DNA from 2 places in the Aliikangiella maris genome. Region 2 is predicted to be linked to the other one. Evidence: predicted binding sites of a transcription regulator. Region 2 holds the regulator's gene; the other holds the start of a gene.
What was found. Region 2 encodes FliA, which starts transcription of late flagellar genes. Its sites were predicted from a motif close to CTAAAGTTNNNNNNNNNNCNGCCGATA; they were not measured.
Positions count from the first base shown of each region.

Region 1: the regulator FliA is predicted to act here: its motif matches at 7,369-7,395, upstream of ABVT42_RS11605 (flagellin N-terminal helical domain-containing protein).

Region 1 covers NZ_JBFDAH010000010.1:155,750-166,539, forward strand. The annotation lists gene ABVT42_RS11580 (sigma-54-dependent transcriptional regulator) at 1-754, opposite strand, end outside; gene ABVT42_RS11585 (sensor histidine kinase) at 744-2,060, opposite strand; gene ABVT42_RS11590 (sigma-54 dependent transcriptional regulator) at 2,213-3,664, opposite strand; gene ABVT42_RS11595 (VOC family protein) at 4,356-4,736, opposite strand; gene ABVT42_RS11600 (flagellin N-terminal helical domain-containing protein) at 5,776-7,221, shown strand; gene ABVT42_RS11605 (flagellin N-terminal helical domain-containing protein) at 7,624-9,069, shown strand; gene ABVT42_RS11610 (flagellar protein FlaG) at 9,161-9,607, shown strand; gene fliD (flagellar filament capping protein FliD) at 9,901-10,790, shown strand, end outside.
Region 2 covers NZ_JBFDAH010000007.1:171,476-182,265, reverse strand. The annotation lists gene fliQ (flagellar biosynthesis protein FliQ) at 1-212, shown strand, start outside; gene fliR (flagellar biosynthetic protein FliR) at 258-1,040, shown strand; gene flhB (flagellar biosynthesis protein FlhB) at 1,044-2,174, shown strand; gene flhA (flagellar biosynthesis protein FlhA) at 2,256-4,346, shown strand; gene flhF (flagellar biosynthesis protein FlhF) at 4,552-6,186, shown strand; gene ABVT42_RS08715 (MinD/ParA family ATP-binding protein) at 6,312-7,163, shown strand; gene ABVT42_RS08710 (RNA polymerase sigma factor FliA) at 7,440-8,156, shown strand; gene cheY (chemotaxis response regulator CheY) at 8,254-8,628, shown strand; gene ABVT42_RS08700 (protein phosphatase CheZ) at 8,656-9,402, shown strand; gene ABVT42_RS08695 (chemotaxis protein CheW) at 9,413-10,790, shown strand, end outside.

The DNA of each region.
Region 1 (10,790 bases), on a different contig from region 2:
CTAATCGCTCAACTTCTTTTTCTTGAATTACACGCAAAATTTTTGCCTGCAACGCTAAATCCATTTCGGAAATTTCATCGAGTAACAAGGTACCTTTTTGAGCTTGTTCAAATTTTCCCATATTAGATTGATGTGCGCCGGTAAAAGCCCCTTTTTCGTAGCCAAACAATGTTGCTTCAAGCATATTTTCTGGAATAGCGGCACAATTTATTGCGACAAAAGGTTGTTCATTACGTGCTGAATTTTGATGAATAAATCGCGCCATCACCTCTTTACCTGCCCCACTTGGCCCAGACAATAAAACATTAGCATCGGACTGAGCAATTTTATGGGCATAATCGTAAAGTTTTTTGCTGGCAGGATCTTCAACTACAATATCGCCTGCCAATTTTTTAGGTAAATAGTTTTCAATCAGGCTGGTTAAGCGGTGTGCTTCAAATGGTTTTTGCAAATAATCACAAGCACCTAACCGCATAGCTTCAACGGCATCGCTGATATCACCATAAGCCGTCATTAAAATTACGGGGAGTTGCGCACTTTTACGGCGCACATTTTTGAGTAAATCAATCCCACTCATTTGCCCCATTTGCATATCGGTCACAACCATATCCGGTAAGTTATCTTCACTCAGCAAGTTCATGGCAGACTCTGCACAATCAGCCGACAGAGTATTGTAGCCTGATATTTTTAAACTGGATGTCAATGCTTCTCTTAACGCAGAATCATCTTCAACAACGAGAACACTAGAACTCATAAATTTTCTCCTGCTTGCTGGTAGCCTGATTGTTAGGGCTAGGATTGATAGAATTAAGACTTGTTAAATTTTCAGCAGTAACCGACAAAGGAATATTGACTCTGAAACAAGTACCTTGTGCCGAACTTGAATTAACCTGAATATTTCCCTGATGCTCAATAACCACACCATGAACAATAGCAAGTCCCAATCCGTTTCCGTTATTTTTACTGGTATAAAAGGGTTCAAAAATTTTCTGTTGCACCGATTTTTCAATACCACAGCCATTGTCACTGACTTCAATCAATAATGTTTTAGCGACTTGTATTTTTACTTTAATTTGAGGGTGTTTAATATTTTTGCACGCATCAACAGCATTCTCAATTAAGTTCATAACCGCGCCAAGTAATGCATCTTGGTCACCATGAATGACGGCGGCAGAATTTTGCGGAATATGACTAACAAAAGTGACCGGCAGTAAAAACTCGGCTTGATGGGCCATTAATTTTTGGTAAAAGCTTTTAACAGAAATAATGGATTTAGTTTTGCGCTCACCTTTTACAAAGTTCAACATGTCGGTTATCTGACGCTCCATATAATGTAAGCGCTCCATTAAACTTTGCGAAAACTCATGCTTCAATTGTGCCGCCAATTTTTCATCGGTTAAGTGTGAACCATATAAAATAGCTGCCGATAAAGGTGTTCGAATTTGATGAGCTAACGAAGCAATCATTTTACCCATGCTCGAAAGCTTTTGTTGCTGACTTAGTTCGGCCTGTAGTTGACGCGTTTTTGTCAAATCAGTTAAGACAACAATTTGACCGGGTTCAGCATCGAGCGCTTTAGTTTCAATATGGATTTTACGTCCGTCCTTTAAAGAAATTTGATGTCCATCATCATCTTGCGGGTCAAATGCACGACGAATAATATCAACCCAAAGTTGACCGAGCAGCGGTCGTCCTAATATTTCTGTTGCAACAGCATTGCAATCTTTAACTTTTCCCTGACTATCAATAACAACAACACCGGCAGGCATAATGGATAAAAGATTTTGTAATCGATCAGAAAGGGCGGCCTTTTCTACCAGTAGCTGTTGATTTTCTTGCATGGCAGATTGTTTTTCTTCGGCTTCATTTTTTAATTGACCGTTCAGCTTTTTTACCTGGGATTCCAGTGTTTGATAAGAATTAACAAATGATTTTGACAAGCGGTTTAATTCGGACATTACCGAGTCAAGTTGAATACCATTTTCCAATGTTACTTCGCCCTGAGTTGGTATTTCTGGAAAATAATTTTGGGCTGCTGAAGTCTGGTTGGCTTGTGGCATTGATCATTGCTCCAAAGTTTTAAACGGTGTCAATAAAATTACTTAATGACGAAATTTAATTTACTTAGAGCAATTACCGTGCCGATTTTAATTTTTATTATGTTTCAAAGAGTTAGAAAGATTAATTCATTAAACTAACAGTGAGGTGTCAATTAACTGGCTTTTTGTAAATGATATTTTCGCATTTTTTCAACCAGTGTTGTTCGTCGCATACCTAACCGTTTTGCTGCGCGGGCAACAACCCAGTCTTCTTCGGCAAGTGCTTGTTCAATATAGGAGATTTCAAGTTTAGCAACAAACTCTTTTAAGTTAACACCATTTTCAGGCAAATGTGCCAATGGCGCTTGTGGATCGACCGGAACTTTTAGTTTTTCTTTTTCAGTGACCATCGCTCTGCGATCAGCCAGCTCTGGTGTTGGGTAACTGGCAAGCCCCTCCGTTCTTTGATATTCGCTCGGTAAGTCTTTGACATCCACAACGCCATAAGGATAAAGAATACATAAACGTTCAATCAAATTGGCCAGTTCACGTACATTACCCGGCCACTGACATTGCATCAAAGACAGCACCGCATTAGGACTTAAACGGACTGATCCGCGTTTATCGTTTTCTAAGCGAGCAACCAGTTCATTGATTAATAGCGGCAAGTCATCAACACGCTGGCGCAGTGCGGGCATTTCTATAGGAAAAACATTTAGCCGATAATACAGATCTTCTCGAAATCGATTTTCACTGACTTCATTTTCCAAATCACGGTGAGTTGCGGCAATAATGCGTACATCAGCCTGAATAGATTGGTTACTACCAACTCGTTCGAAAGTGCGCTCTTGTAATACGCGCAATAATTTAACTTGCATCGGTAATGGCATATCGCCAATTTCATCGAGAAAAATTGTCCCGCCTTGTGCCAGTTCAAATCGTCCTTGTCGCGCCGTAAGCGCACCAGTAAAAGCCCCTTTTTCGTGACCAAATAATTCGCTTTCTAACAACTCCGCCGGAATCGCACCGCAATTTATCGGCACAAATGGTTTTTCAGAGCGCTCAGATAAATAATGCAGGTTACGTGCAGCCACTTCTTTACCGGTACCAGACTCACCTAAAATCAATACACTGGCATCGGTTTTAGCGACTTGTTCAATCAAGTGACGAATGTTTTGCATAGCATCGCTCTGCCCCACCATACTGCGGAAAAGTTCGAGTGATTTATTATCTTCGGTAAATGCATGTTGATTATCGCGGCAGTACTGGCATGAATGAATGGCTTCGAGTACTTCGTTGTGTTTTAGCGGCCAACTAATACGCCCAACGATTTGTCGCGATAATTGACTAGAAATACCGCCCGACATGGGGACATCATCGAGCATCAAAATGGGCATGGTTTCATCTTGCGCATGAATTTCGCGTATCAGGCTGGAAACCTCAGAGTAACTGGTCAGTTCACCCAACAATACGCCAATCAATAGTTCTGAGTTTTGAAAATGACTTTGCCAGTTTTCACTATTTGCTTCTTGGCAGGATTCGCCAACAAAATCAAATATGGTTTTTAAGTCGTGGCAGCGTTCCTTATCATCATCAATGATTAACAACTTCTTACTTTCTATCATTATTATTTCGTCCAGAAGATTACAACAATCGCTTATGAATTAATCAAAAAGAGAACTAATCGGTTTACTTAGCTATATTTCTAGTAAAATTACCGCTTTTTGTCAAAGTTTTGTCAGTGTTTATTTGTTTGTGTCAAAACTTATACAATTTCTGTGAATTTTGAATTGTTCATTTAACAATCAATCAGTCTGAGTATATAGAACTCTGTTTGATTAACTATATATCTTAATAACCAATATTGATTAAAGACTTTTCGATTATATGATTTTAGTATAGATGTTGAATAAATATTGAATATGTTAATCGTATCGAAGTCGAGGTTTGGGGAATTCGTTTTAGTTTAATTAACTGATTTAAATGAATTGATTTAAACCAGCAACCAATGGATACCACTAAATTCCTTGTTATCATTTTAAAACGGTTTCGACTAAAGCATATTCGCCTCACTTAAATCAAGCTGATATTTTGAGTTTTATTACTTTTTTATACCGACATTAATAAAGTTGCTGATGGGCGCTTTAAATCGTTTAATGATTGATTCATTATTGTGAAATTAAGCACCGTATTTTTTATTTTTAAAATGGCAAATACTGCTTTAGTGTAAGATAATTTTTGGTTGATTGAGTGAATATCATATTGAATCAGCATTCACTTTTCTAATCAATTGATCCTGTCGTCATATTGTCAAACTTAGTCACGCCGTTCAACTCGCCAGGGGGGATTTTTACGATTATCCCCCGCCCAATATAATTTTAATCGATTACCACTCGGATCCAGTAACACAGCTTCTCGCCACAAGTACGATTGATCTTGCGGTGCTTGAATAAACTCAAATCCTTTTGCTTGAAGTTGTTCAACCCAACTATCTAATTTTTCGGTTTCAAAGTAGATGACCGATTGGTTCGGTGTGACATGTTCGGTTAACGATAATGAAAAAGTGGCATCACCTTCGGGGCATTCAAAGCGGGCGTAATGCGGGGTATCGACAATCTGTAAAAATCCCATGCGGCGGTAAAACTCGGTGGCACATTGCATGTCGGTAACGGGCAAAGTAACTTGATTTAAATTCATTGGATGTCTCAAACCTTATTTTCTCAAATCTTATTCAACTAATAATACTTTATTGCATATTGAGTATTCTGAAAGTGTTGCATTAAGCGGGATATCTAGCAGAATATCAAGTGCTTTCCAGAGAGCCAATTAGTGCCGTTAAGAGAAACGCTACCAATACTAATACAATTGCAATTACAACACTCTAATTGATTATATGAATAATGAAATGCCGTTTTAGCTACAGGATAACGCCTTTCCAATTTCGGCTCTTATTAATTTCGGTGATTTTTTGACGAGGAAATGATAAATCGTATCGAATTGAGCAAAATCAAGTCAAAAGCGGTTATTTATTGACCTTTCGGCAAGTTGGCAGGCAAGGTTTTGCCTCTTGAGAGCGAAATTGCCGCTATTTTGTCATGACTTTTTTACGGGCAAAGAAAAGGGGTCGTCTAGCGACCCCTTACCGTACGACTGAAGATAAACGCTTTGCGGCTGTTCTCAGCAACCACTTGCTTTTATGCTTCGCGCTAAAGCCCTTATTTTAAGCTGTTCTCAGCAACTTAAGACTCAGACTAAAGCTAAAGTGTTCCGAAGAACTCAGCCTAAAACAATAAAGCGGAGATTTATCATGGGTAATGAACTTTCTTCATCAATATTGTCTTTAGCTGATTTACATTAAGCAATGCGTGTGCCAGTTTTTTTAATCAAACTCAAATTATCTTATTTTTGTTAATGTTGGTGCATTTCCAATAAGTACCCAATCTTTCATGGTGATCACCGGCATAAAAAAATATTAAAAAAATTTCAACGCTAATTAAAGTCGGATTTTTTGACGCCGATACAAGGTTTGAAGCGGATTTCTCACCCGCCTCGTCTTTAGCCGGTTATCTCAGTAAGCGTCTAAAGCCAATCTCTATTTCTCAGGTAGATGGTTACCGAAAGAATTATTCTCAGTTCTTCTTTCCCAATTATTTTTTATTTAATTTTTTACTCACGAACAGCATTTTTACCTCTGACCGCATGTTGTTTCTGAGTCAATAGATTAGGAGTTAATAAAATGGGAAACGTATTATCAACAAATGTTTCTTCACTGAATGCCCAGCGTAATTTAATTAATGTTAACGGTAATCTGGCGACAACCTTTCAGCGTCTTTCTTCTGGCCTTAGAATTAACAGTGCCAAAGACGATGCAGCCGGATTGCAAATTTCTAATGGCTTAACCTCGCAAATTAATGGTTTAACCGTTGCCTCACGTAATGCCAATGACGGTATTTCTCTGGCTCAGGTTGCTGAAGGGGCTTTGCAGGAATCAACCAACATTCTGCAACGTATCCGTAATTTGTCGATCCAGTCGGCTTCTGATGTTAATGGCCCCAGAGAACGGGCAGCCTTACAATCAGAAGTGACTCAATTAATTCAAGAATTAGGACGAATCGCTGAAACGACTCGATTTGGTAGCACCCAATTACTTGATGGCACTTTCAGTGCGCGAAATATTCAGGTTGGTGCCCAAGCCAACGAAACCATTTCGGTGAGCATCTCGGATGCCCGTGCAACCGCGCTTGGCAGCAATATACTAGTTGCTTCAGGCTCAATCCTGGGCACAACGGTTTCAACTGTTGCTAACGGGGTAGCCGCAGAGACTGATTTAGCCTTAACCACCGCCGAAGGGGGTACAGTATCTAATATCAGTTATCCGGCTAATGCCAGTGCTGCGGATATTGCGACGGCAATTAACAACGCCGCTAACGGAATCGGTATTACCGCAACTGCTTCTAACTCAACAACGCTGACAGGTTTAACGGCGGCAGGTGATGTGACCTTTACACTCAATGGGAGTGCTATCGCGGCAACCATCACTAATGCCAATGACTTAACGGCAATTGCAGCGGCAATTAATGGCTCATCAACGGCAACCGGTGTCACTGCCACTTTTGCCAACCCTAATAACCTGTCGACTCTTACCTTAAGAACCACTGACGGTCGTGATATTGCCTTATCAGCCTTTGCCAATGCAACCGCCGGTAATGACTCGATCACCATTGGCGGCAACACCCTGACTGAAGGGGGAACGATTATTGGTAATGTAGTGGGAACTGTTTCACTGGAAAGTTCTAAAGGCCAGATTACTACGGCCACTGCCAGTACAGAGGCTTTCCCTAATGCTACCTCGACCAGTAGTTTTAGTTCGGTCGAGAGTATTGATATTTCAACTTATGCCGGTGCGCAGTCTGCCTTAGCGGTATTGGATGCCTCACTTCAGAAAATCGATTCTCAGCGAGCTGATTTGGGTGCGGTACAAAATCGCTTCTCCAGCACGATATCAAATCTGGGTAGTATTATCGAAAACGCCTCAGCAGCCCGTTCACGGATCAGAGACACGGACTATGCGGCGGAAACTGCCGAGTTATCAAAAAGCCAGGTATTGCAACAAGCAGGACTCTCAATCCTGTCGCAAGCCAATGCTTCCAGTCAATCTGTATTATCTCTACTCCAAGGGTAGAACCATGACCGCTAATAGAGCCCCTACCGTACGACAACTTTAGGCGCATCTGACAAGGGTCTGTAATTTACAGCCCCTTGTTTATGCCTTAAAAATCAATACATTAAGTTTTTGAATAAAACTTTTCAGAAATTTTTTGTCGAAAAAATAAAGTCGCCATTTTCAGCGCCGATACAATCTGTGAACGCAAATTGTTCTCAGCAATATGCGGTCGGACAAATGATTGTTTCTCAGGCGATGATTTTTCTCAGACTTCACCTCTTTTGAAACCTTAATCTGTCCTGGAAAAACAGGTTTCTCAGGCTTGCTTTTCACACAAGACGCGGATGGCGAAAGCTATCTATTTTTTAAGCACTTTGTAATTTCAAATTTATTGAATATCAAAGGTTTAGGAGATTTATCATGGGTAATGTTATTCAAACTAATGTGTCGTCTATTGGCGCACAACGATCTTTATCAAAAACAAACGAAGCACTTCAAACAACTTTTCAACGACTGTCTACTGGTTTACGTATCAACAGTGCACGTGATGATGCTGCGGGTTTGCAGATTTCAAATAGCTTAACTTCTCAGATTAATGGTCTGGGCGTGGCAATTCGAAACGCAAATGATGGTATCTCTTTAGCGCAAACTGCTGAGGGTGCATTGCAGGAATCGACCAACATTCTGCAACGTATTCGTGACCTGTCTATCCAGTCAGCATCAGATGTTAACGGTACTTCAGAGCGTGCGGCACTTCAATCTGAGGTTACTGCGCTGGTAACCGAGCTGGGTCGTATCGCTGATACTACCAGTTTTGGTAGTACCAAATTACTAGACGGTACTTTCTCAGCCAAAAATATTCAGGTCGGTGCACAAGCCAATGAAACCATTTCGGTTACCGTTGCCAGTGCCAAAGCAACTGCTTTAGGTAGTAACGTGTTAACCAGTGCTGGTGGCTCAATTTTAGGAACCACTGTTTCTACCGTTGCTAATGGTATCGCGGCCGAAACTGATTTGTCATTAACTACACTTGAAGGTGGTACAGTAGCCAATATCAGTTATGCAGCCAATGCCAGTGCGGCAGATATTGCCACTGCAATCAATACCGCAGCCAGTGGAATTGGAATTACTGCAACCGCCAGTAACTCGACCACATTATCTGGATTGACTGCCGCGGGAAATGTCAGCTTCACATTAAACGGTAGTGCGATTGCCGCCACTGTTACCAATGCGAATGATTTGACCGCGATTGCTGCTGCTATCAACGGTTCATCATCTTCATCTGGAGTTACGGCTTCATTTTCTGATCCAAACAATCTTTCCAGTTTAACTTTGTCAACAACTGACGGCCGAGATATCGCGCTTTCAGCTTTTGCCAACGCAACAGCCGGTAATGATTCGATCACCATTGGAACAGATACTCTGACTGAAGGTGGTACTATCATTGGTAATACCGTTGGAACAATTTCTTTATCAAGTTCTAAAGGTCAAATCACCACGGCAACAGCCAGTACTGAGGTTTTTGCTGCAGCTTCTTCAACCAGTAGCTTCAGCTCAATCCAAAGTGTCGATATTTCAACGTATTCTGGTGCGCAATCAGCATTAGCAGTCGTTGATGCTGCGATTCAAAAAATCGATTCTCAGCGGGCTAATCTTGGTGCGATCCAAAACCGACTAGGTTCAACAATCGCTAACCTGGGTAGCATTATCGAAAATACTTCGGCTGCACGTTCACGTATCCGTGATACAGACTTTGCGTCTGAAACAGCAAACCTGTCTAAAAATCAGGTACTGCAACAAGCTGGGTTATCAGTATTGGCACAGGCAAACGCTTCAAGTCAGTCAGTACTGTCACTACTACAGTAAGTTAATGGTAGGCGTTTATCGAATGATTAACGTTTGGCGAGAAAGTTGGCTTTGGCTGACTTTCTCATTTGCTCTAAAAAGGTAAATTGCTATGGCTATTTATAATTTGTCAGGCAACTTTCAACCGCCTCAGGTGGATAGTGGCAGAGGTTTGCCGCAATCGAGCAATATTGCGCCTTCTAAAAGTAGTGAATTATCCAAAGTTGAAGTACAGGAAGTTTCTCGCAGTGATAATGTAACACCGCTCAACGTGGATAATCAAAAAGTAGCAAAAGAGGAAAAGACAGTAAAATTGACAGATTCAGTTCAATCACAAATAGAGGAATTTCAACAATTCACTCAAAGTATTGATCGAAGCTTGCAATTTAAAGTTGATGATGAACTGGGAGTAACCATTGTTAGGGTTATTGATCGAGAAACCGATGAGTTAATCAGACAGTTTCCGCCTGAAGAGTTAATCAACTTATCGAAACGGTTGAAGGAACTCAATGAAGAAGATTTTGGTAATAGCGGAATTTTACTTCAGGAGAAGGTTTAAATTGAGGAGGTCTGCCTCCTCTAATTTAAACCAGCTATTTTGGCGCAGTAATTGCTTTTACTTTAAGACGTTATTTTAGAAGTTGCTATAAAAAGTTGCTTTAAAAATTGGTTCAAACATGATTTTTTTAGCTCACGCGAATTGAGCTAAAGGGACAGCTATATCTTAAATCTGCTGCCCATTTGTAAAAATTATGTTTCAAGTAATTTTTAACGACACAAGCGTTAGAAAGACAGTTTTAAAAAAAGACTATCATCTTTCTGACATTAACGATTAACCAGCAGGTAAACATCATGGGATTAATCAGCATTGGCGGACTAGGATCGGGGCTCGATGTGAGAAGCATCGTTGATGCTTTGGTCACTGCCGAAGAAACGCCCAAAAAGAACAGTCTTGATAGGCTGGAAACTGATGTCACGCTGACGTTAAGTGGTCTGGGCTCGCTTAATTCTGCTTTAGATGAATTAAAATCAGCCGCACTCAGTTTAAGTTTGAGTTCTAATTATGCACAGCGAAAAGTTACCATCTCCGATAGCAGCTATTTTCAAGCAACCGCTTCATCAACGGCTACACCCGGCTCATATGCCATAGAAGTCGAAAAACTGGCCGTTGGCAGCAAGCATGAAACCTCTATTTTTACGGGTGGTGCAACCACCACATTTGGTACAGGTGGCAAATTGACCTTTACTGTTGGTGTCAATACCTTTGATGTAGACGTTTCAGCGACGGATGATTTGGAAGCCATTCGTGACAAAATTAACGATGCGACCGGTAATGATAATTTAGTCTCCGTTAACTTACTGAATAATGTTTCTGACGGTATCGATACCGGCAGTGTATTAACGTTTAATTCATCAACCACTGGTGCCGGTAATGATTTGGTTATCAGTTACACTGGTGATGCCGCACTAGCCGATTTAGCACCAGGAGTCGCTACACGCCCCGCCGATGATGCATCGATTAAAATAGACGGCTTAACCGCAACCAGTAAAACCAACAAATTTACCGATATCATTCAAGACGTCACTATTGATGTTAGCAAGGCCAATGCCGTTGGTACAACTGAAACTCTGGATATCAAACTGGATACCGATGGGACCAAATCTCTCATCACTGGATTTGTCGATGCATTTAATGCTTTTATTGAAGTCACCAAACAATTAGGTTCTGCCAATACGGATCA
Region 2 (10,790 bases):
TTGTTGCTGCGGCTATTATTCCCGGGTTAATTGTTGGTTTATTGGTTGCGGTGTTTCAAGCTGCCACCAGTATTAATGAACAAACGTTATCTTTTTTACCGCGGTTGCTGGTCACCCTGGCAACTTTAATGTTTTTAGCTAACTGGATTTTTTCAACCTTAATCAGTTTTGCTAATGAGTTATATTTGTCTATTCCCGAGTTAATTGGTTAATGATGTCTGAAGTTAATCAACGTGTGAATCACAAAAAAGTTAACCATGTTAAGTATTAATGCCGAACAAATTTTGCAATTTATGGCGATGTATATTTTGCCATTCGCTCGGCTGTCGGGATTTTTAATGACACTATCAGTTATTGGATCAAGAAATTTTCCAGCCAAGTTTCGCTTATTGTTTGCTTTATCTATGACAATTTTAATTGTGCCAGTGCTGCCACAAACTGCGTCGATAAAACTGTTTTCGCTATCAAGTTTTTTACTTATTATTGAACAGACTTTAATTGGAATTACTTTAGGGTTTGTATCACGTCTTTTACTAGAGACTTTTGTGGTCGGCGCACAGATTATTGCCATGCAGTCAGGGCTTGGGTTTGCCTCTTTAGTTGATCCAGCTAATGGAAATAGTGTACCTGCGTTGGGGCAGTTTTTTTTGATGATGTGTACTTTACTATTTTTAGTCATGGATGGGCACTCGCTAATGATTCGCATGGTTGTTGAAAGTTATTCCACCATGCCAATTGGTGGTGAACAGAATATACAAGATATGCTGTATCAGCTGGTTTTGTGGACTCGTTGGATGTTTGCGATTGCGTTAGTGATGGCTCTGGTTGCCATTGCCAGTTTGTTAATTGTTAATATTTCCTTTGGTGTTATGACCCGAGCGGCTCCTCAAATTAATGTGTTTGCGGTTGGTTTTCCATTAACGATGGTTTCAGGGTTAATTTTGGTTTGGCTGACAATGGGATACTTTTTACCTCATTTTGAAAATCAGTTGGCCAGAGCCACTTTGTTAATGTGCTCAATGATTGGGACGGAGTGTTAACACATGGCCGAAAGTCAAGCCGGTGAAAGAAGCGAACAGGCGACACCCAAACGCCTGAAAGAAGCTCGCGAAAAAGGGCAGGTCGCACGCTCACGTGAACTAACTACTGCTTTGTTGTTAATTACCGCATCAATTTTACTCTACAGTTTTTCTGCATCAATTGGCGCAGGCTTCGCCAAAGTCGCTCGTCAGGCGTTTACTCCTTCCCGTGATCATATTTTTACCGATAAATTAATGTTGTCTGCGATTGCTGAATTATTGTTTGAAGCAATGATCGCCGTCGCCCCTTTATTTTTGATTTTATTTGCCATCGCTTTATTAACGCCCATGTTAACGGGTGGTATGTCATTTAGTTTTAAAGCCATTTCACCACAAGCAAGCCGGATGTCGGTATTAAAAGGTTTTAAGCGAATGTTCGGCTTACATGCACTGATTGAACTATTAAAAGCTTTGGCTAAAGTATCCGTGGTTTTTATTGTTGGTTATTTAGTGCTGGCGCAAATCTATCCACAATTGATAGAGCTGGGCGCTGGTAGTGTTAATGCTGGCATTGGCCAGGCAATGGATTTAGTTGCGCGTAGTTTCTTTTTGGTTTCGCTGTCTTTGTTATTAATTGCGCTGATTGATGTGCCTTATCAGATTTGGAATCATGCACGTCAATTGAAAATGACAAAACAAGAAATTAAGGATGAATATAAAGAAACGGAAGGCAAGCCCGAAGTGAAAGGACGAATTCGTCAGACACAACGCGAAATGGCGCAGCGGCGTATGATGGATGCAATACCGGATGCCGATGTGGTAGTTACCAACCCCGAGCATTATTCGGTCGCCATTAAATATGATGCAATGCGCTCTAGTGCACCGGTTGTGGTTGCAAAAGGCGTCGATATTATTGCCATGCAAATTAGAAAAGTTGCCATTGCCAATGATGTACCAATTATGGCCGCACCGCCACTGGCGCGGGCAATTTATCACACAACTGAAATTGATCAGGAAGTGCCACAAGGGCTTTATTTAGCAGTGGCACAGGTTTTAGCATATATTTTTCAAATGAGAAGTTTTTCCGAAGGTAAATCAGCCAAACCTAAACCACTCAAAGATTTGCCGATTCCTGATGACCTGCAATTTGATTGATTAAGGCTAAATAAAATTAATGACAAAAGACGACAAAATAATGATTAATATTTTTAAATGTGAAAAACTGAAGAGTCTGCTATGGCTGAGTTAACGACTCAAAAATTATTGTCTCGAGGGCTATCTGGGCTGGGTACTCCAATATTGATATTGGTGTTGTTAGCCATGATGATTTTGCCCATGCCCACTTTACTGCTGGATATCCTTTTTACATTTAATATTTCGTTAGCGCTGGTCGTTTTACTGGCAACGGTTTACGCAACTCGGCCACTGGATTTTGCGGTATTTCCAACTATTTTGTTAGTGGCGACGCTAATGCGGTTGGCGCTAAATGTGGCATCAACTCGCGTGGTGTTAATTAATGGTCACACCGGTGCTGGTGCTGCCGGGCAAGTTATTGAATCATTTGGTTCGGTGGTCATTGGCGGCAACTATGCCGTAGGTCTTGTGGTATTTGCCATTTTGGTGATTATTAATTTTGTCGTAGTAACCAAAGGGGCTGGTCGTATTTCTGAAGTTAGCGCGCGATTTACCTTGGATGCGATGCCCGGCAAGCAAATGGCGATTGATGCGGATTTAAATGCCGGTTTATTGTCACAAGAAGAAGCGCGTACCAGACGTCAGGAAGTTTCTCACGAAGCTGATTTTTATGGTGCAATGGATGGTGCGTCAAAATTTGTACGTGGTGATGCGGTTGCCGGCTTACTGATTTTGTTGATAAATATATTGGGTGGCGTTGCCATTGGTATGGGACAACATGGATTAGATTTCGCCACCGCTATGCGCTATTACGCACTGCTAACCATCGGTGACGGATTAGTGGCGCAAATTCCAGCGTTGCTCTTGTCAACCTCTGCAGCAATTATGGTAACGCGCCAAAATGCAGTACAAAACATGGGAGAGCAACTGGTTAGCCAGTTGGTAACTAACCCTAAAGCGCTGTTTGTTAGTGGTGGTGTATTATTTGTTATGGGCATTATTCCGGGGATGCCACATTTTGCCTTTTTGTTTTTAGCATTTGCGGCATTCGGTTTAGGTTATATGGTTCGTAGCAAACGTCAGCAAGAAGCAGAAGCTCAGGCTGAGCAGGAGTTACAGCAAATTGATGCACCTGAAACGCCCAAAATTAAAGAGTTAAGCTGGGAAGATGTGCCACCAGTTGATCAAATTGGTCTTGAGGTTGGTTATCGTCTAATACCGATGGTTGATCCGGCGCAAGATGGTAAGTTGATGGGACGGATTAAAGGTGTCAGAAAGAAGATTTCGCAAGAGTTGGGGTTTCTCATTTCGCCAGTACATATTCGGGATAATCTGGACTTGTCGCCGAATGCTTATCGAATTGCCATTTTAGGAGCAACTGTTGGTGAGGCAGAGGTTTATCCTGATAAAGAAATGGCGATTAATCCTGGACAGGTTTTTGGCAGTCTTGAAGGGATAGCAACTCATGATCCGGCATTTGGCCTGGAGGCAGTGTGGATCAATAGTGATCAAAAGGATAATGCACAAGCGCTGGGCTATACGGTTGTCGATGCCAGCACAGTGATTGCAACGCATTTAAGCCATTTAATTCAAAATCATGCGGCTGAGCTTTTTGGACATGAAGAAGCCGAGCAAATGCTAAAAGGTTTGGCCAAGTCAGCACCTAAATTGGCTGAAACTTTAGTGCCTGATAATATTTCACTAGGCACGTTGGTTAAGGTATTACAAAGCCTGTTAGTCGAACAAGTACCACTAAAAGATATGCGAACCATCGCCGAAACATTGGCAGAGTTTTCCAACAGGAGTCAAGATCCCGCCGTTTTAACCAGTGCTGTCAGAATCGCGTTAAGTCGCTTAATTGTACAAAATATCAATGGGTTAGCGCCAGAAATTCCTGTTGTTACACTTTCTCCCGACTTGGAACAGATATTGCAACAGTCATTAACAACAGGGGGTGGTGAAGTTGGAATTGAACCGGGTTTAGCCGATCGTATTCAATCTTCACTAAAAGATGTCGTCGCCCAACAGGAAGCGGCAGGTCAACCAGCAATACTCTTGACTGCGCCAGCATTGCGACCTTCTTTAGCCAAGTTTGCCCGTTTTGGAATTAAAGGATTGCATGTTTTGAGTTATCAGGAGATTCCCGATAACAAACAAATCAAAGTCATCGCAACCGTTGGAAATTCAAATTAAGGAAAAGTAACGCGGCATCACCGCCCCTCGATGTGGTTAAAGCGTCGATAATTTGTCAGCGTTTGTTGCACTCTTGCATAGTCACCAACAAACTTGCCGTACAAATATTGATGGAAATTTGGTGTCGGGCAATGGTATCAATCTGGTGATGCAAAATCACTGAAGTTAACCGATTGTCAACGCAACTTTGGGTGAGAATGAGCGAATGAAAATCAGACGTTTTTATGCCAGTAATATCCGTGCTGCACTGAGAGAAGTGACCGAAGAGTTTGGTGAAGATGCTGCTATTTTATCAAATAAAAAGGTTGAAGGCGGTGTCGAGATAATTGCTGCACTGGATTACGATGCTGACTTAATGCGTGAAAAACTGGCAGAGCAAGAACGAGAATTACCACAGGTGAAAGTGGCTAATGGCAGTGGGCAATCATTTGCTCGCCAAATGGCTGGTGGGGATTTTGTTGGTCAGGCGCAGACAAGCCATGCCCAAGCGTTAAGTGATAATTCATCAGCGAGCATACAATCTAACCCCGTGCCAAATTTTGGTAGCAAACCGTCATCAGGCAAAAGTCAATCAGGCAAAAGTCATTTAAGTAGTGTCCCCAATACTGAGTTAGAAAACTCTGCTAAAAACGCATCTGCCGAAGAGAAAGTTTCAATTGCAAAAGCGGCAGTTAGTCAATTATCTGGCTTTTTAGCCAATCAACAACAGCAATCGGCTAAACAGAATGATTTATCCGCATTCAGTGAGCGCAGTCAGTTATCTAGCCGTCTTAGGGTGAGTGCTAAAGAGAGCTTTGGTGATGATGTGAAGCGGCCACTCGCTGCGCCTGCATTTGCGACCGAGGAGGTTGAGCCAAGTGTTGCTAAAACTGAGTCGGCTCCGCGCAAAAATCGGGTTGAATGGAGTCTCGATCCCAGTTTAAAAGCGATGAAAGAAGAATTAGAGCTGATGCGCTCAATGATGTCAGAGCAGCTACGAGGGCTGGCCTGGGACCGCAATGCTGAGCGAAACCCGCTAAGTGCCATGATGGCCCGCCGCTTATCAAAAATTGGTTTAGATCATCACCTTATCAGTGGGCTGTTACCCCAGATAAAAGCCGAGCAAGATGTGGAGTGTGTTTGGCAACATTTACTGGCTGTTTTGGCTAAATCGGTTCCTGTTGCAACCGATAATCTATTGGAAAAAGGCGGTATTTATGCCTTTATGGGGCCTGCTGGTGTTGGTAAAACCACGACGATTGCCAAGCTGGCAGCGCGTTTCGTCATCAAGCATGGTGCCGATTCTGTTGCGTTAATTACCACCGATAATTATCGAATTTCGGCACAAGAACAGCTGGCTTCAATTGGTCGATTGCTGCAACTGCCAACGGTTAAAGTGTCACAAAAACAGGATTTAGATGCGGTTATTAGCAAGTTTCATCGAAAAAAACTGGTATTAATCGATACCGCTGGTATTTCGGGTTGCGATGAAAATTTAGCTGAACCGCTTAAAGTGTTAGCACAAAGCTCATCGGTCATTCATCGAATTTTACTGATGTCCGCTGCTAGTCAGGGTAAAGTTTTGCAACAATCACTTGCATTGTTCGAAAATTATTCACCTGATGGCATTATTGTGACCAAAATGGACGAAGCGGCATGTCTGGGTGAGTTATTAAGTGTTGTTATACATGCGCACATTCCGCTGCTGTTTACCACCGATGGGCAGCGTATTCCCGAAGATATTCGATTAGCGAAAAGCCACCAGTTAGTCTCAAAAGCTGTGTCTTTGGCGAATCGTTATGAACGCGAAGTTGATGATTGGGCTTTGGCGCAATCAGTTGATTTGCTGCACTCTGCGTAATTGACTTTTTTTAGTAAACAGAAAGCGCAAAGACAAGAAAATGTTCTATGCTTAAGTAATTAATATTTAAGTGATATACGACGGAATATTTTGACTGTCCAGTGGGTTTTCAGGAGAGTATGTTTTTGAACCAGATTATTGATATTTCACCTTCAAATTCCGGTGCTGGCAAGCCGGTTAAAGTGATAGCTATTACTGGTGGTAAAGGTGGTGTTGGTAAGACTAACGTATCTGTCAATCTGGGCATGGCGTTAAGTCAGCAAGGATATAAGGTGATGCTGCTGGATGCCGATTTGGGATTGGCCAACGTTGATGTGCTATTGGGCCTGTCAACTCGCAAAAATTTATCTCATGTGCTCTCGGGTGAATGTGAATTGCGCGATATTGTGTTAGAAGCTCCCCATGGGTTGCAAATTGTACCGGCATCATCTGGGACTAAAAACATGGCTGAGCTGTCGGTGATGGAACATGCTGGCATTATTCAGGCATTTAGTGAAATTGGTAAAAATCTTGATTTTTTAATCGTCGATACCGCAGCAGGTATTACCGATATGGTGGTTAGTTTTACCCGCGCATCGCAAGATGTAATTGCTGTGGTATGTGATGAGCCAACGTCAATTACTGATGCTTATGCGTTGATGAAAGTGCTAAATCGGGATCACAATATTGTGCGCTTTCATGTGTTAGCGAATATGGTTCATACCAGTCAGGAAGGACGCGAATTATTTGCCAAGTTAAACGGCGTGTGTAATCGATTTTTAGATGTGACTTTGGACTATTTGGGGTCAATTCCTTTTGATGAGAATGTTCGAAAATCGGTGAAAAAACAAAAAGCATTAGTTGATGCCTTTCCACGTAGTCCAGCGTCGATAGCCATTAAGAGCCTGGCGAAAAAGGTTCAGAACTGGCCTATGCCACGAGATGCCAGCGGGCATATTGAGTTTTTTATGGAACGTCTGGTATCCAAAGCAATGTAGTGGAATTTTAATAAATGAGCATTATTTTAAAATAATGCGTTATAAATATAGGGTGTGATCGATTAATTGATGACTCGTTGATTGAGTTAATCACAATTATGTCACCAAAACAGAATTCGTTTAAAATTTTAGAAGTATTAATATAAATCAAATGCAGTGTTTTTACCTTCAACCATTTAATAAACAGCAATGTTTGAAAAACATCGATTTTTTTATGGCGTGTTTTCAACATATCGCTATTCAAGACAGGCATTTGCTTAATGTAAGGGTATTCGCGTGACTGGAGCAGATACATACCGTCGTATTCAGCAAGATGATTTCGCGGCAAAATATGCACCGCTGGTTAAGCGTATCGCTCATCATTTACTCGCAAGATTACCTGCCAGTGTACAACTAGAAGATATGCTGCAGGCTGGCATGCTTGGCTTGTTAGAAGCCCAATCTAATTTTGACGAAACCAAAGGGGCGAGTTTTGAGACTTTCGCCGGTATTCGTATTCGTGGCGCAATGATCGACGAAATTCGTCGCGGTGACTGGGTTCCCCGCTCAGTTCATAAAAATTCACGAGCTATCGCCAAAGCTATACAGGAAATAGAACAGCGTACCGGAAGGGATGCACGAGATACTGAAGTGGCTGCTGCACTCGGTGTTGAAGTCGAGGAATATCGCCAGATGCTAATGGATGTGAGTAATGGTCATATGGTCGACTTTGAAGGGCTTGGCGTGACCGAAGATTATTTTAGTCAAGGTTTGTCTGACAGTTCAATGACTCCGCTGGAGAGAATCCAAAAAGAAGACTTTCGAAATTCATTGGCGGGTGCAATTGCATCACTGCCTGAAAGAGAAAAGTTGGTTTTGGCGCTTTACTACGATGAAGAACTTAACCTTAAGGAAATTGGTGAAGTTCTGGAGGTAAGTGAGTCGCGAGTCAGTCAAATTAACAGTCAGGCAATGCTTCGCTTGCAATCTCGATTAAAAGATTGGAAGAAATAGCTATTCTTGACTAAATTTAGGGTAACTCCCGAATAGTTAACCTATTGATTATTAACCTATTGATTAATCCAGACGGAGACATAACTTGGACAAGAACATGAAAATCTTAGTGGTAGATGATTTTTCGACGATGCGTCGAATAATTAAAAATCTACTAAGAGATCTTGGGTTTACCAATACCCATGAAGCTGATGATGGTAATACGGCGCTGCCCATGTTGCAAACTGGAAACTTTGATTTTCTGGTCACTGACTGGAATATGCCTGGGATGCAGGGGATCGACCTGCTGAAAGCTGTGAGAGCTGATGAAAAACTAAAGTCATTGCCAGTTCTGATGGTCACTGCGGAATCGAAGCGGGAGCAGATAATAGAAGCCGCTCAAGCCGGTGTAAATGGCTATATTGTTAAACCATTTACTGCTGCCACATTGAATGAAAAACTTGGCAAAATTTTTGAGCGTATTGAAGGTTAATCTCGTTCAGATTAAGGAAGTTAATCCATGAATCTATCCGATAAAGAACAGCTCGAAAAAGCTATTTCAAATACCCGTGAACTGCTGGCTTATATGGAAGCCGATCAAATTGATGATGCGCAAAAACTATTTGATAGTTTAACCCGTGACAGCGATGAAGATTTATTTCGAGAAATAGGCAAATTAACCCGTCATTTGCATGAAGCGCTGAGTAATTTTCAACTCGACTCGCGTATTACCGACTTAGCCGCTTCAGAAATTCCTGATGCCAAAGATCGACTCAACTACGTGATTGAAAAAACCGAAGAAGCTGCCAATAAGACGATGGATAAAGTTGAGCAATGCCACCAAATGGCTGACCTGATTGCTAAAGATTCTCAGGAATTATTGGTTGAATGGCAAAAGCTTTATCGTCGCGAACTCGAACCGGGAGACTTTAGAAAACTCTGTAAAAGAATTGAGTCTCATCTGGTTAAAAATAAAGATTCTTCTAATGAACTACAGGCTGAATTATCCGAAGTGTTATTAGCACAAGATTACCAAGACTTGACCGGACAAGTTATTCGACAAGTCATTACTTTGGTCCATAATGTAGAAGAAAGTATGGTCAATGTCATTAAAATGTTTGGCAATATGGAAGGTTATTCTAAAGCTAAAGTACAACCCAGAGTTGTCGAAGGGGTAGAAGGGCCAATAACCAATAAAGAAAAACGTAGTGATGTCGTCAGTGGCCAGGATGAGGTCGATGACTTACTGTCTAGTCTAGGATTCTAGGGGGACGTGAATGTCGTTTGAAGCAGACGAGGAAATCTTACAGGACTTCTTGATTGAGGCTGGAGAAATCCTCGAAGCGATGTCCGAACAATTAGTGGCGTTGGAAAACGAGCCCGAAGATATGGATTTGCTTAACGGAATATTCCGAGGCTTTCATACAGTTAAGGGCGGAGCAGGATTTCTTGCGTTAGAACCATTGGTAGAAATCTGCCACATTACAGAAAATATTTTTGATATTTTACGTAATGGTGAGCGGGTTGCCGATGCTGATTTAATGGACCACATACTTCAGGCATTAGATATTGTCAATGAAATGTTTGAAGATGTGCGTAATGGGGAATACCCAACCAATGCCAATCCTGATTTTTTGGCCAAGCTTGGAACTTATGCCGTTGCTGCTTCAAAATCTGCACCGCCACCAGCAAGCCAATCGGCACCCAGTGATGATATTACTGAAGATGAGTTTAACAGTTTAATTGAAGAAACTGTCGCTTCAGATAGCGCTATTGAAGAAGCGACAGATGAGGACATTGGTGCAGACGAAATTACCGATGATGAATTTGATGCGTTACTAGACGAACTGCATGGCGCAGGTCAGTTTTCAGTTGATAAGCTGGCAGGTGGTGAGAGTGACACAAGTGAAAATGATCAAGTTGAAAGCGAACAAAGTGTTGAACCTGCAAATCAGCAAAGTGAGTTTGATGACTTTGCTGATTTTTCTGCGCCAGCCAGCACAGATGTTGATTCACAAAAAGCCACCAGCGATGATATTACTGACGAAGAATTTGAAGCGTTATTAGATGAGTTACATGGTAAAGGTGCACCAATTTCGGCTGCGGAAAATAAACAAGCACCACCAGTTACCCATGATACAGTCAATGATTCAGAGAAAGAAGATTCTGATTTAATTGATGAAGATGAATTTGAAGCATTATTAGATGAACTGCACGGTGTTGGCGCAGGACCTAGTAAAAATACAGTAACTTCTGGTAGTCAGGCTGGTGCGAGTCCTGCACCTGCGACTGGACAATCGACAAATAAATCAAAGCCTGCGAACACTTATCAACCGGCTGCAAGTCCGCCACCGCCACCACCTAGATCATCCATTGGTGGTGATGAAAAAATTGTTGCTAAAAAACCTAGTGCCCGAAAAGCGAATAGTAATACTGTGACTGAAGCAACAGTCAGAGTTGATACTAAACGACTTGATGAAATTATGAATATGGTCGGAGAACTGGTTCTGGCAAGAAACCGACTGAAAACGCTTGGGCAGGCAAATCCAGATGAAGATCTGACCAAAGCAATTGCTAATCTCGATATAGTGACAGCCGATTTGCAAGGGGCTGTTATGAAAACCCGCATGCAGCCCATTAAAAAAGTATTTGGGC